Regions from separate parts of the Chitinibacter sp. ZOR0017 genome, predicted to be linked through region 2. Evidence: predicted binding sites of a transcription regulator. Region 2 holds the regulator's gene; each other region holds the start of a gene.
The links. The regulator NrdR, encoded in region 2, represses ribonucleotide reductase genes. The targets are predictions, from matches to a motif close to AAANACNATATATNGTNTTT.

Region 1 (4,155 bases), on a different contig from region 2:
TGCGGCAGCCCATGGGCGAGACCGGCACGCTAGAGCCGGTGATCTGGCGGTTGAGCTTGGCCGAAATGATGTCGGGGTACATCCGTTTTGATGTGCATTCCAGTGCCAACTGTTTAATGTCGTAGTTCGGGTCGCTGGGTTTGAGGTTGATGCCGGCTTCCAGAAAGAACACCAGTTTCGGAAACACCGGCGTAGTGCCTTCCTTGCCCAGCCCTTTGATGCGCACGCGCAAAATCGCCTGCTGAATAATTCGCTCTGCCCAGCTAGTGCCCATGCCGAACGAGAACGTCACAAATGGCTGTTGGCCATTCGAGCTAAATAGCGTGTTGATCTCGTATTCGCAGGCCTGAATGCCGTCGTAGGCTTCTTTTTCGGTGCGTTCTCGCGCATAGCGTTCCGGCTCACTGATGCCATAGTCGGCGGCAATCGCGAGATTTTTCTCGTAGGTTTTCAGCACATACGGCGCCAGCGTTTGGTCGATATTCGGAATTGTGGTGCCACCATATTGATGACTGGCCACTTGGGCAATGATTTGTGCCGTCACCGCGCAGGCCACGCCGACGGATTTCGGGCTTTCGATTTTTGCGTTACCAAGGCGAAAGCCGTGTTCCAGCATGCCTTTCAGATCCACCAGGCAGCAATTGGTAAAGGGTAGAAACGGGGAGTAATCCAGATCGTGAAAATGAATATCACCGCTGTTGTGTGCTTCCAGAATGTCTTTGGGCAGGAAAGTGCTGGCAAATTGCTTGGAGACAATCCCGGCCATCAAATCACGCATTACAGGGAATACATTGGCGTCTTTATTAGCGTTTTCGGTGGTGGCATCCACATCCGTTTTATTCACCAAGCCCATCAGCTTGGCGTGCAGTTCTGAGCCCTGTGCGCGAATACGATCGCGATCGTGGCGATACTCGATGTAAATCCGCGCTACTTCCGGGTATTCCAGCATCAGGGCGTTTTCGACCAGCTGCTGAATCGTCGGGATGTCGAGCGGGCCTTGCTGGCTGAGCAGGCGGCAGGTTTCTTCCACTTGCTCGGTGATCCGTTCGGCCAGCGCCTCGGGCTGCGGATAGCACGCCGCCGAGGCCGCTTTGCGGCAGGCTTCAAAAATCTTGGCGCTATCGTAGGCGGCACGGGCTCCGTCGCGTTTGGTCACTTTGAGCATGATGGGCAAAATCCTCGCAAAAAAAGGGGCGCTAGGGCCAAAAAAGCGGGCGGGCGGTTGGCCCGCCCGAAATATGGCTCCGTGATGGTCTGCACGCAGACCGGAACAACCTGCACGACTTCAGCTAGGGCCGTTGTCGTGTTGAAACACAATATATTGTGTTTTTTGTGGCGGTGTTGCGCTAAATATTTGAGTTTTGATGAGGGTCAAATTCTGACGCGTACTGGCGCGGCAGCCTGTAAGGCGGGGGGGGCTCGTCGGCTGGGCGGGTGATATTGTGGCGCGGGGATGTAGTTGGCGCGCGGCGGTCTGGCGGTGTGGTCTTTGCGGAAATGAAAGGGGTATTGCTATAGGGGCTTTTGAATATATAGCCCCCAAGGCAATACCCAGGCGGTGTTTAGAGCATGTAGCGCGCGAGGTCTTCGTTGGCTGCTACGCCGCCGAGTTTCTGGCGCACAAAATCGGCATCGACCACCACGGCGCCGCGCTTGGCCTCGAACGAAACGTCTTCCAGTAGCCGTTCCATGATGGTGTACAGCCGGCGCGCGCCGATGTTTTCGGTGCTTTCGTTCACCTGAAACGCCATCGCTGCCATTTGCTGAATGCCTTCAGGCGTAAATTGCACCTCGATCTCTTCGGTGGCCAGCAGCGCCTGATACTGCTTGGCAAGGCAAGCATCGGTGCCGGTGAGGATGGTGGCGAAATCATCGACGGTGAGCGAGTTGAGCTCCACGCGGATCGGAAAACGGCCTTGCAGCTCGGGGATCAGATCGGAGGGTTTGGCCAGATGGAAGGCGCCGCTGGCAATAAACAGAATGTGGTCGGTTTTCACCATGCCATATTTGGTGCTGACCGTCGTGCCCTCGACCAGCGGCAGCAAATCGCGCTGTACCCCTTGGCGCGAGACTTCACCGCTGCTGCCTTCGGCGCGGGTGGTGACTTTATCGATCTCGTCGATAAACACAATGCCGTTTTGCTCCACGGCTTGCAGCGCTTCTTGCTTGGCATCGTCTTCGTTCACCAGCTTGGCGGCTTCTTCATCCACCAGTAGCTTGAGCGCGTCGGCGACCTTGAGTTTTTGTTTTTTGGTTTTGCCACCCATCGCGCCTTTAAACATCTGTTGCAGCTGATTGGAAAAATCTTCCATCCCCGGTGGGCTGAATACTTCCATGGTCGGTGGGGCGGCGGCGACGTCGATTTCGATGTCTTTGTCGTCAAATTTGCCTTCGCGCAGCATTTTGCGGAATTTCTGCCGCGTTTCGCTTTGGCTGTCATCGTGATTCACGCTGCCATAGCTGTTTGCCGGTGGGGGCAGCAGCACATCCAGCACGCGTTCTTCCGCCGCGGCTTCGGCTTTGACGCGGTTGCGGGCGATGGCCTGATCGCGCACCTGCTTGATGGCGATTTCCATCAGATCACGAATGATGCTGTCGACATCTTTGCCCACATAACCCACTTCGGTGAATTTGGTGGCTTCGACTTTAATAAACGGCGCATCGGCCAGCTTGGCCAGCCGGCGGGCGATTTCGGTTTTGCCCACCCCGGTGGGGCCGATCATCAGAATGTTTTTCGGGGTGATTTCATGCCGCAGTGGCTCGGCCACTTGCTGGCGCCGCCAGCGATTGCGCAAGGCAATGGCCACGGCTTTTTTGGCGGCGGCTTGGCCAACAATGTGTTTGTCCAGCTCGTGAACAATTTCCTGTGGGGTCATCTGCGTCATGCTGTGCTTCCTGGAGATCAATGCTGTATTAAATAATGCCGTGCCGCCGAATTTAAAGCCCCGCTTGGCGCGGCGCGCGGCGTAATGCCTGTCTATAGTAAGAGCCGGTCAATGCAGATGCGGGCGGCCTGTGACAGCGAAGCGATATTTTTATGGGGCGATGGCGGGCGTGGTGTTATTGCCTGCAGGCCTGCTGCTGGCGCTGGTTTTGCTGCCGCTGGAGCAATGGCCATTCCAGATTAGTAGCAGGGCGCTGGCGGTTAGCCTGAGTTGGCAGGGTATTGCGCTACTGGCCTTGGTATTGCTTTTTTGTATGGCTATACCCCTGGTATTTTCGGGGTTGTGGTTGTTGGCGCAACGTCAGCGCGTGTTGCAGCGCTGGCGCGCCGAGGGTGACCGCTTTTTGCACACTGCCCACACCGGCTGGTGGCAACCGCTGCTGCAGGCCTGTGGTCAGCGGCTGGCCGCGCAGGAGCTGGAGCTGATCGCCTTGCGTGAGCGTAACGAGCTGTTTGCCGATGCACTGGATGAAATCAACGACATCAGCTTGCAGCTGCGCCGTTCTGAGCGCCGCTGGGCGCTGGCCTTGGAAGCCACGGGCGATGGCATCTGGGAATGGGATGCCGAGCACGATCAATGGTATTTTTCCTCGCGCTGGAAATCCATGCTGGGCTACGCCGAGCATGAATTAGCCGATGAGCTGGCCAGCTGGCATGGCTTGCTACATCCGGATGATCTTGAAGCCGTCAAAAGCCAGTTTTTGCAATATGTGCAAATTCGCCCGCTGGAAGGCGAGCGCATCTTGGCGCTGGAATATCGCTTGCGCCATCAGGATGGAGGTTGGCGGGTGCTGGTGTGCCATGGCGTGGCCGATCGTGATGTCAGCGGGCGGGTGATTCGGGTGGTGGGCGCGCAGGCCGATGTGACCACCCAGCGCCAATTCACGGCCGAACTGGCGCAAGCCAAAGAAGAAGCCGAAGCGGCGCTGGGCCATTTGCGCCGCGCCCAGCAGCAAATGATCGAATCCGAAAAACTCGCCGCCCTCGGCGCGCTGGTGGCCGGGGTTTCGCATGAGGTGAATACCCCGCTGGGTATTGCGCTGACCGCCGCATCCACGCTAGATACTGAAACCCATACCCTGCAGCAGCAACTGGAAGAAGGCCATCTCAAGAAAAGCGATCTACAGCATTACGCCACTGTCGCTCGCGATGCGGCCACGCTGATTTTGCGCCATTGTGATCACGCCGCCGCGCTGATTCGCAGCTTTAAA
Region 2 (4,155 bases):
CTCCCTTGCTGCTCTAGCGATACCATCCGTTCAACATAGCGGGCAATCAGGTCGATTTCGAGATTTACCTGCGCGCCAGCTTGCAGCTGGCCAAGCGTGGTCACCGACAAGGTGTGCGGGATTAGATTGATTTCAAATTCGCAACCCGCCGCTGTGTCACGCACGGTATTGGTGGTAAGCGAGACGCCATTGACCACCACCGAGCCCTTCGCGGCAAGATAACGCGCCAGCGTGGCCGGAGCAGCAATGCGCAGCAGGCGATTTTCGCCGACCGGATCAAACGCCAGCACGGTGCCAACACCATCCACGTGACCGGACACCATATGCCCACCCAACATGTCGCCTAAGCGCATGGCTTTTTCCAGGTTCACTGGGCCCGGCCGATCTAGGCCAACGGTACAGCGCAGCGATTCATTGGAAACATCAATTTTGTATTTGCGTGGGGGTATCTGCTCAATCACAGTCATGCATGCGCCGTTGTGAGCAATACTATCCCCCAGTACTACATTGGAAAGGTCTAATTCGCCTGCATCTACGGTGAGGCGTACGCCCCCTTCAAAGGCGTCCACTGCTTCGATCTGCCCGATGGCCTGAATAATGCCGGTAAACATGTTTAGTCCTTAGGTGCGGTGAATTGGGCCGGATTAGCCTCTTTCACCCGTTGCGAAGATTTCAGTTCATTACAGTGATTGCAGAAATAACTTTTCGCGCCACAGGCAGCGAGAACCTCAAGGGCTTGGCCACAATCGGGGCAACGCAGGGTCGTTGATTCAGTCATGTTGAGGCTCCGGCTTAAGCCACCGCGGTGGCTTGGGCAAAGGCGATGTGCGGCTTTGTTAAACGCAAGGTCAGGCGCTGATCGGCGCCCACGCGGCGTTGTTCCAGTAGCGTCAGGCGGTGCTGATCGGCCAGGTCGCTTAAGGAAAAGTCGGCCATGCCGCGCCCTTTGCCCAGCAAGGTCATCGCCTGATAAAGGATGATCTCATCCACCAAACCTGCCTGCAGCAAAGCGCCCACTAGCGTTCCGCCGGCCTCGACCAAGACCTGATTAAAGCCTTGCTGCCCCAGATATGCCATGGCGGCATGCAGGTCGAGCTCGCCATCGCACAGCGGCAACTGCACGGCACAGGATTGCTCACTGTGAAAATGCTGCAGTTCAGCGGGGCCGGCGCCACTGAGCACATGGGTGTAACCACCGCTACTGGTGAGCACCTTCGCGGCATGCGGCGTACGACCTCGGCTATCGAGTACCACCCGCTGTGGCTGCCGGCTTACTGCCAGCTCGCGTACATTCAGTTGCGGATCATCGGCCAGCACCGTGCCCACCCCAGTGAGCACGGCACAGGCTTGCGCGCGCAAACGCTGTACATCCAGCCGCGCCTCGGCGCCGGTAATCCATTGGGATTGTCCGTTTTCTAGGGCAATGCGGCCGTCTAAGCTCGCGGCCAATTTAACCGTAACCCACGGGCGCTGGCGGATCATGCGGCTGAGAAAACCCTTGTGTAGCTCGCGCGCCTGCTCGGCCAGCAAGCCATGGGCCACTTCGATGCCATGGTTGGCCAGTCGTGCCAAACCCTGCCCGGCCACCAAAGGATTAGGGTCGCGTAAAGCGGCGATGACGCGGTCGATGCCAGCCCCAATCAGCGCATTGGCGCACGGCGGGGTGCGGCCAAAATGGCTGCAAGGCTCCAGGGTGACATAGGCCGTTGCGCCGACTAATTGGCCCGGCGCTTTGGCCTTGGCCATTTTCAACGCCATGATTTCGGCATGCGCGCCGCCCGCTGCCTGGCTATGACCGTAGCCGATGATGTCTTCACCGGCCACAATCACCGCGCCCACACAAGGGTTTGGGCTCGTGAGTGCAGCACCTTGCGCTGCCACTTGCAGCGCTTTGGCCATCATGGCCTGATCAAAGGCGGAAAAACTCATTATTGCTTGCTCACTTCGCGAATCACATCGCGGAAGTCTTCCACATCCTGGAAGGAACGATAGACCGAGGCGAAGCGGATATAGGCGACTTTATCCAACTTGGCGAGCTCGGCAATCACCATCTCACCGATCTGACGGGACATGATTTCACGCTCACCGATGGTGAGGACACGTTGAATGATGCGGGAAATGGCTTCGTCCACCAGCGGCGTGGGTACCGGACGTTTATGCAGGGCGCGCAGGAAACTGGTGCGTACTTTTTCGCGATCAAACTCAACCCGCTGGCCGGTTTGTTTCACCACCTGCGGCATACGGACTTCGGCGGTTTCGTAGGTGGTAAAGCGCTTATCGCAGATCGCGCAGCGACGCCGGCGACGCACGACATCCCCTTCGTCGGATACTCGCGAATCAACCACCTGCGTATCAGGTGAACCACAAAATGGGCACTTCATGCACGAACCCCGTAAAGATCAACAAAGAACATCAATTAGATCAGTGCTGCGGCGCAAAATACAAGCACCCCAAATACACCGAGTAGGTATATGGTGCCAAAGCTTGTGACAAAACAAGATTCGGGATATACCCTAGAGCACGCAAAAAGTGAATTGTTTGCTCTGTAAATAGAAAAAGGTGGCGCAGCGGCGCCACCTGTCTTCTGAGTACCGCTAAAACTTAGTCGCCGTAAACCGGGAAGCGCGCGGTCAGCGCTTTTACTTTCGCGGCCACTGCTGCGATATTTGCTTCGTCTTCTGGATTATCCAGCACATCAGCGATCAGATTAGCGACTTGAATCGCTTCTTCTTCCTTAAAGCCACGCGTGGTGATCGCTGGCGCACCGATACGGATACCTGAAGTCACGAATGGGCTTTCTGGGTCATTCGGGATCGCGTTTTTGTTCACAGTAATGTGCGCTTTGCCCAGGAAGGCGTCAGCAGCTTTACCAGTCAGGTTTTTCGGACGCAGATCAACCAGGAATACGTGCGACTCGGTGCGACCAGAAATAATGCGCAGACCACGCTCAGCCAGAGTTTTGGCCATTGCTGCAGCGTTTTTCAGCACTTGCGCTTGGTAAGCTTTGAATTCAGGCGTCGCAGCTTCTTTAAAGGCCACGGCTTTGGCTGCAATCACGTGCATCAGCGGGCCGCCTTGCAGTGTTGGGAACACGTTTGAATTCAGGCTCTTTTCAAATTCAGCTTTCGCCAGAATGATACCGCCACGTGGACCACGCAGGGTTTTGTGGGTGGTTGAAGTAACGAAGTGCGCGTGTGGCACAGGGTTTGGATATACACCCGCCGCGATCAGACCGGCGTAGTGGGCCATATCCACCATGAAGTAGGCACCGACTTTGTCGGCGATTTCACGCATACGCGCCCAGTCAAAACGCAGTGCATAAGCCGAAGCACCACCGATCAGCAGTTTTGGCTTGGTTTCCAGCGCTACGCGCTCCATATCGTCGTAATCGATTTCTTCGTTTTCGTTCAGACCGTAGGCCACGATATTGAACAATTTGCCGGAAAGATTAGCTGGCGAACCATGCGTCAGGTGACCGCCATGACCGAGGTTCATACCCATTACGGTGTCGCCCGGTTTCAGGATCGAGAAATACACAGCTTGGTTGGCTTGCGAGCCAGAGTGTGGCTGTACGTTGGCGTATTCAGCACCAAACAGAGCTTTGATGCGATCAATGGCCAGTTGCTCGATCACGTCCACGTGTTCGCAACCGCCGTAGAAACGTTTGCCAGGATAGCCTTCCGCGTATTTATTGGTCAGCTGCGAACCCTGCGCTTCCATCACGGCTGGGCTGGTGTAGTTTTCCGAAGCGATCAGCTCGATGTGTTCGTGCTGACGCACGACTTCGCCGGCAATGGCAGCAGCGAGTTCTGGATCATACTGGGCAATGGTTTGTGACTTCGAGAACATGAGCGGGAAGCATCCGTGGCCGTTAAAAGATAGGTAATTCTACCATGACTTAGCGCAAAGCGAGATGCGCTCCAGTCAGGCTGCCATGCAAGATTTTCATACCGGTGGCTGGGCTTTCTTTTTGCGCCAGACGTTGCGCAGCGCGACGAAAGCTTGCTTATTGCTCACCCGCTCATCGGACATAGCATCCAGAAACTCGGACAAACTCTTTGAGCGCGCTACGGTATAAAAAATCAGCCCTGCGGTTGGCAGCGACACCGCGGCAAAATACAGCAATTTCATCCACCCCGATTCGGCGGCCAAATC
Region 3 (4,155 bases), on a different contig from region 2:
TAAATGCGCAAATCGTTCGGCCAGCTGTGTAAAGCGCGGGCAGCCGGTGCGCAGATAATCTTCGCGGGCCAGCAGCAGTTGCAGCCGCCCCGGCGAGGGCTGGGTGAAAAAGCGGCATAAGCGCTGCTGGTTGGCCGCGCTGCCTAGCCCCATCTCGCTGGCATTGTTCTCGCTGATTTGCAGGGTATGGCTGGCCAGATCAAATAATTGATCGATCCCGGCTTGATACCCTGCTCGGGTATCAAAGCGTTCGCGCTGCGCTGCCGTGTCAGTCATAGTTGGCGGGGGCCAGATAGCCGTATTCGTGATAGGTATATAAGACTTCGAGCAAAGCCTCGTCGTATTCATCGGCAGGCAAGCTGCGCTGATCGGCCAGCGCGCGCAGCTGCGCGAGCTCGGTGGCGCCGAGGCTGGCTAGTTCATCGGCTTCCAATGCTTCGCCATTCAGATAAATGCCTTGCTCGTTGTAGAGCATTTGTGATTTCAGATTCAGCGCCACCCCGTGGCTAGCCACGGCGGCGACAAAATCGTCGTACTCGAGCGGGGCGCTGTGCTGGTCAAAAAACACATGCGGCTTGGGCTCGGAGAAATAGCGGCCGATAAAATCCTGCACCATGTGTTCATCCCAGCGGATTTGCGTGAGCATCTGCTGGATGCGGGCGGTAAATTGTGCATCAATCTGCGCCGGGGTAGTGGTGACTTGCGCGTCGGGGTCGCTGTACATGCCATCGAGGCACAATTCATCCTGCAGGTATTCCAGAAACTTGCTGGCGATTTCCTGGGTTTTCGGGGCGCGGAACCCCACCGAATAAGTCATGCCCGGCTCAAGGGCAACGCCATAGTGCGCATATTTGGGGGGCAGATACAGCATATCGCCATGTTCCAGTATCCATTCCTGCTCAGGGTTGAATTCTTTCAGGACCCGGATTGGGGCGTCTTCGATAAAGCCCATCGCGTCGTCGCTGGAAATTTGCCAACGTTTTCTGCCACCCACCTGCAACAAAAATACATCATAAGAATCATAATGCGGGCCGACTGTGCCGCCGGGTGGGGCGTAGGAGATCATCACGTCATCCAGCCGGGCATAAGGCAGGAAATTAAACTGGTATAAAAACTTGGCGATGTGCGGCACCTGATGGTTCACATCTTGTACCAAGATGGTCCAGTCGGTTTCGGGCAAACGCTTGAGGCGGCTGGGGCTAAACGGGCCGCGCTCGAGCGTCCAGCGGCCGTTTTGCTGGGTAATCAGCCGCGATTCGATGTCGTCGCGCTGGGCAAATTCGCTTAAGCGGGCAAAATCGATCAGCTCGGGAAAGCGATCCCAGGCCTGGCGAATCAGCAGCGGTTTTTTTTGCCAATATTCGGCCAGAAAGGTTTCAGGGCTGATTCCGCCGAGCAGCGGGGCATGGAAAGCTGTTTTACGCATCGCGAGTGACTATAAAGAAAACCATAACAAAGACTATTATCGCACCGACTGGAGAATTCATGCTGAATGCCGGAGACCTGGCACCGGACTTTGCCTTGCCGGATGCCGCCATGGACATGGTGCAATTGAGCCAGTTTCGTGGCCAGCGCAATGTCGTGTTGTACTTTTTTAACAAAGATCACACCCCGGGCGGCATTGTCGAGGCGGTGGAGTTTTCCGATCGGGTTGACGCATTTGCGCAATACCAGACGATTATTCTCGGGGTTAGCTCGGATGACTGTCTGTCGCACGACAGCTTTATCGATGAGCAAGGTTTGGCGTTTGATCTGCTGGCCGACACCGAGCTGGAAGTCAGCCGTCTGTATCATGCCGTGCACGAATGGGAAGCGCAGGGCATGGTAAGATACGGCATTGAGCGCTCTACCTTTGTGATCGATCATGCTGGCGTGATCCGCCACGCACTGTATCACGTATCGCCCAAAGGCCATGCGGCCGAAATACTAAATCTTGTCAAACAGCTAGGATAATCCAACTATGCAAATCGCTAAAAATTCCGTTGTTACACTGCACTATCAGATGTTCGACGCAGAGGGCAACCAACTGGACAAAACCGAAGAGCCGATTGCATATCTGCATGGCGGTTATGACAATATCCTGCCGCTGGTTGAAGAAGCGCTGCACGGCAAAACCACCGGTGATCTGGTGGAAGTGAGCATGTCGGCTGACGACGCTTTCGGCGAATTCGACCCAGAACTCGTACGCGACGAAGAGAAAGATCAGTTCCCACCTGAAGTATCCGTGGGCATGATGTTTGAAGCAGATGATCCAGAAACCGGCGAAATCATTCTGTTCCGCGTGACTGAAATCGAAGGCAACCGCGTGACTGTGGATGGCAACCACCCATTTGCCGGCATGAACATCGTGTTCAAAGCCCAGGTGACTGATGTGCGTGAAGCCAGCGCTGAAGAAATCGCGCACGGTCACGTGCACGGCGAACACGGCCACCACCATTAATCTGTGCTAGCGATGGCAGCATGGCTGTCATCTCTGCGCGGTAATATTTACGGCGATCTCTTTAGGTCGCCGTTTTTCATGCCCTGCCAAGCTGGCGTTTTCGCAGTTGTTGCAAACTTGCAACCGCCTGTCATGTAAGTTTAATGTGAGCACAGCTGAGCCAAGTCCCGCTTTGCTTGGTTTGCCGGCCTACCCACCACCGCTGGTCCGCTAGCACATCGCGCGCCTGTTGCACTAGTCCCCCACTTTCCCCTAGTATTTGTGCCAACAAGGTGAGCTCAACACAAGATGTTGTGTTTCCCCACAAACTATACACAGACTTATACACAAGGATCCGTGCATGTACGCTACGCTTGAAAGTACCCCAGCCAGCCGCAACGAGAATGCCGAAGTACCGGCGCTGTCGCACGATGCTGCGCAGTACGCCAACTACAAGATTATCCGTCGCAATGGCGCGGTGGTGCCTTTTGAGCCCACCAAGATCACCGTGGCGCTAACCAAGGCCTTTATCGCCGTACAGGGTAGCCATGCCGCTTCCAGCGCGGCGGTGCGTGAGCTGGTGGCACGTCTGACGGATGCTGCGGTCAGCGCGCTGATGCGCCGCAAGCCCGATGGTGGCGCGATCCATATCGAAGACATCCAGGATCAGGTTGAGCTGGCGCTGATGCGCTCGGGCGAACACGACGTGGCGCGTGCCTATGTACTGTATCGCAATGAGCGTCAGCGCGAGCGCGCGGCCGCCCGCCAGGATCAGCCAGCCGAGCAGCAACACGCGATCAATGTGCAATACGAAGATGGCTCTAGCCGCCCGCTGGATATCAGCAAGCTCAAAGCGCTGATCGCTTCTGCGTGTACGGGCCTGGAAGCCTACACCGACCAAGAACAAATCTTGGCCGAAACCCTGAAAAACCTCTACGACGGCGTACCAGCCGAAGAGCTGCGCAAATCGACCGTATTGGCGGCGCGTACCTTCCTGGAAGTCGACCCAGCCTACACCCAAGTTACCGCCCGTCTGGTGCTGCACAGCCTGCGCCGCGAAGTGCTGGGCGAAGAGGTGAGCCACGAAGAGATGGCCACCCGCTACGCCGAGTATTTCCCGCGCTATGTGAAAAAAGGCATCGATGCCGAGCTGCTGGATGAAAAACTGGCCCAGTTCAATCTGGAAAAACTCGCGGCCGCGCTGGATCATAACCGCGATTACCAGTTCGGTTACCTCGGCCTGCAAACCCTGTACGACCGCTATTTCCTGCATATCGAAGATCGCCGCATCGAATTGCCGCAAATCTTCTTTATGCGCGTGGCCATGGGCCTGGCGCTGAACGAAATCAATCGTGAAGAGCGCGCCATCGAATTCTACAACGTGTTGTCGAGCTTCGACTTTATGAGCTCAACCCCGACGCTGTTCAACTCGGGTACCCGTCACAGCCAGATGTCGAGCTGCTACCTGACCACCGTACCGGATGATCTGGATGGCATTTTCGAAGCACTGAAAGAAAACGCCTTGCTGTCGAAATTCGCCGGTGGCTTGGGCAATGACTGGACCAACGTCCGCGCGATGGGCAGCCACATCAAGGGCACCAATGGCAAGTCACAAGGCGTGGTGCCATTCCTGAAAGTGGTGAACGACACTGCCGTGGCCGTAAACCAGGGTGGTAAACGTAAAGGCGCCGTGTGTGCCTACCTGGAAACCTGGCACGCCGACATCGAAGAATTCC

Region 1: the regulator NrdR is predicted to act here: its motif matches at 1,310-1,329, upstream of nrdD (anaerobic ribonucleoside-triphosphate reductase).
Region 3: the regulator NrdR is predicted to act here: its motif matches at 2,720-2,739, upstream of L991_RS13440 (ribonucleoside-diphosphate reductase subunit alpha).

The regions. Positions count from the first base shown of each region.
Region 1 covers NZ_JTLG01000014.1:52,355-56,509, reverse strand. The annotation lists gene nrdD (anaerobic ribonucleoside-triphosphate reductase) at 1-1,165, opposite strand, end outside; gene hslU (ATP-dependent protease ATPase subunit HslU) at 1,563-2,885, opposite strand; gene L991_RS16320 (sensor histidine kinase) at 3,058-4,155, shown strand, end outside.
Region 2 covers NZ_JTLG01000008.1:100,392-104,546, reverse strand. The annotation lists gene L991_RS02575 (riboflavin synthase) at 1-611, opposite strand, end outside; gene L991_RS17990 (zinc-ribbon domain-containing protein) at 614-778, opposite strand; gene ribD (bifunctional diaminohydroxyphosphoribosylaminopyrimidine deaminase/5-amino-6-(5-phosphoribosylamino)uracil reductase RibD) at 793-1,929, opposite strand; gene nrdR (transcriptional regulator NrdR) at 1,929-2,381, opposite strand; gene glyA (serine hydroxymethyltransferase) at 2,602-3,849, opposite strand; gene L991_RS02555 (CorA family divalent cation transporter) at 3,946-4,155, opposite strand, start outside.
Region 3 covers NZ_JTLG01000044.1:72,077-76,231, forward strand. The annotation lists gene L991_RS13420 (hypothetical protein) at 1-276, opposite strand, end outside; gene L991_RS13425 (cupin domain-containing protein) at 269-1,426, opposite strand; gene L991_RS13430 (peroxiredoxin) at 1,486-1,953, shown strand; gene L991_RS13435 (peptidylprolyl isomerase) at 1,961-2,440, shown strand; gene L991_RS13440 (ribonucleoside-diphosphate reductase subunit alpha) at 2,781-4,155, shown strand, end outside.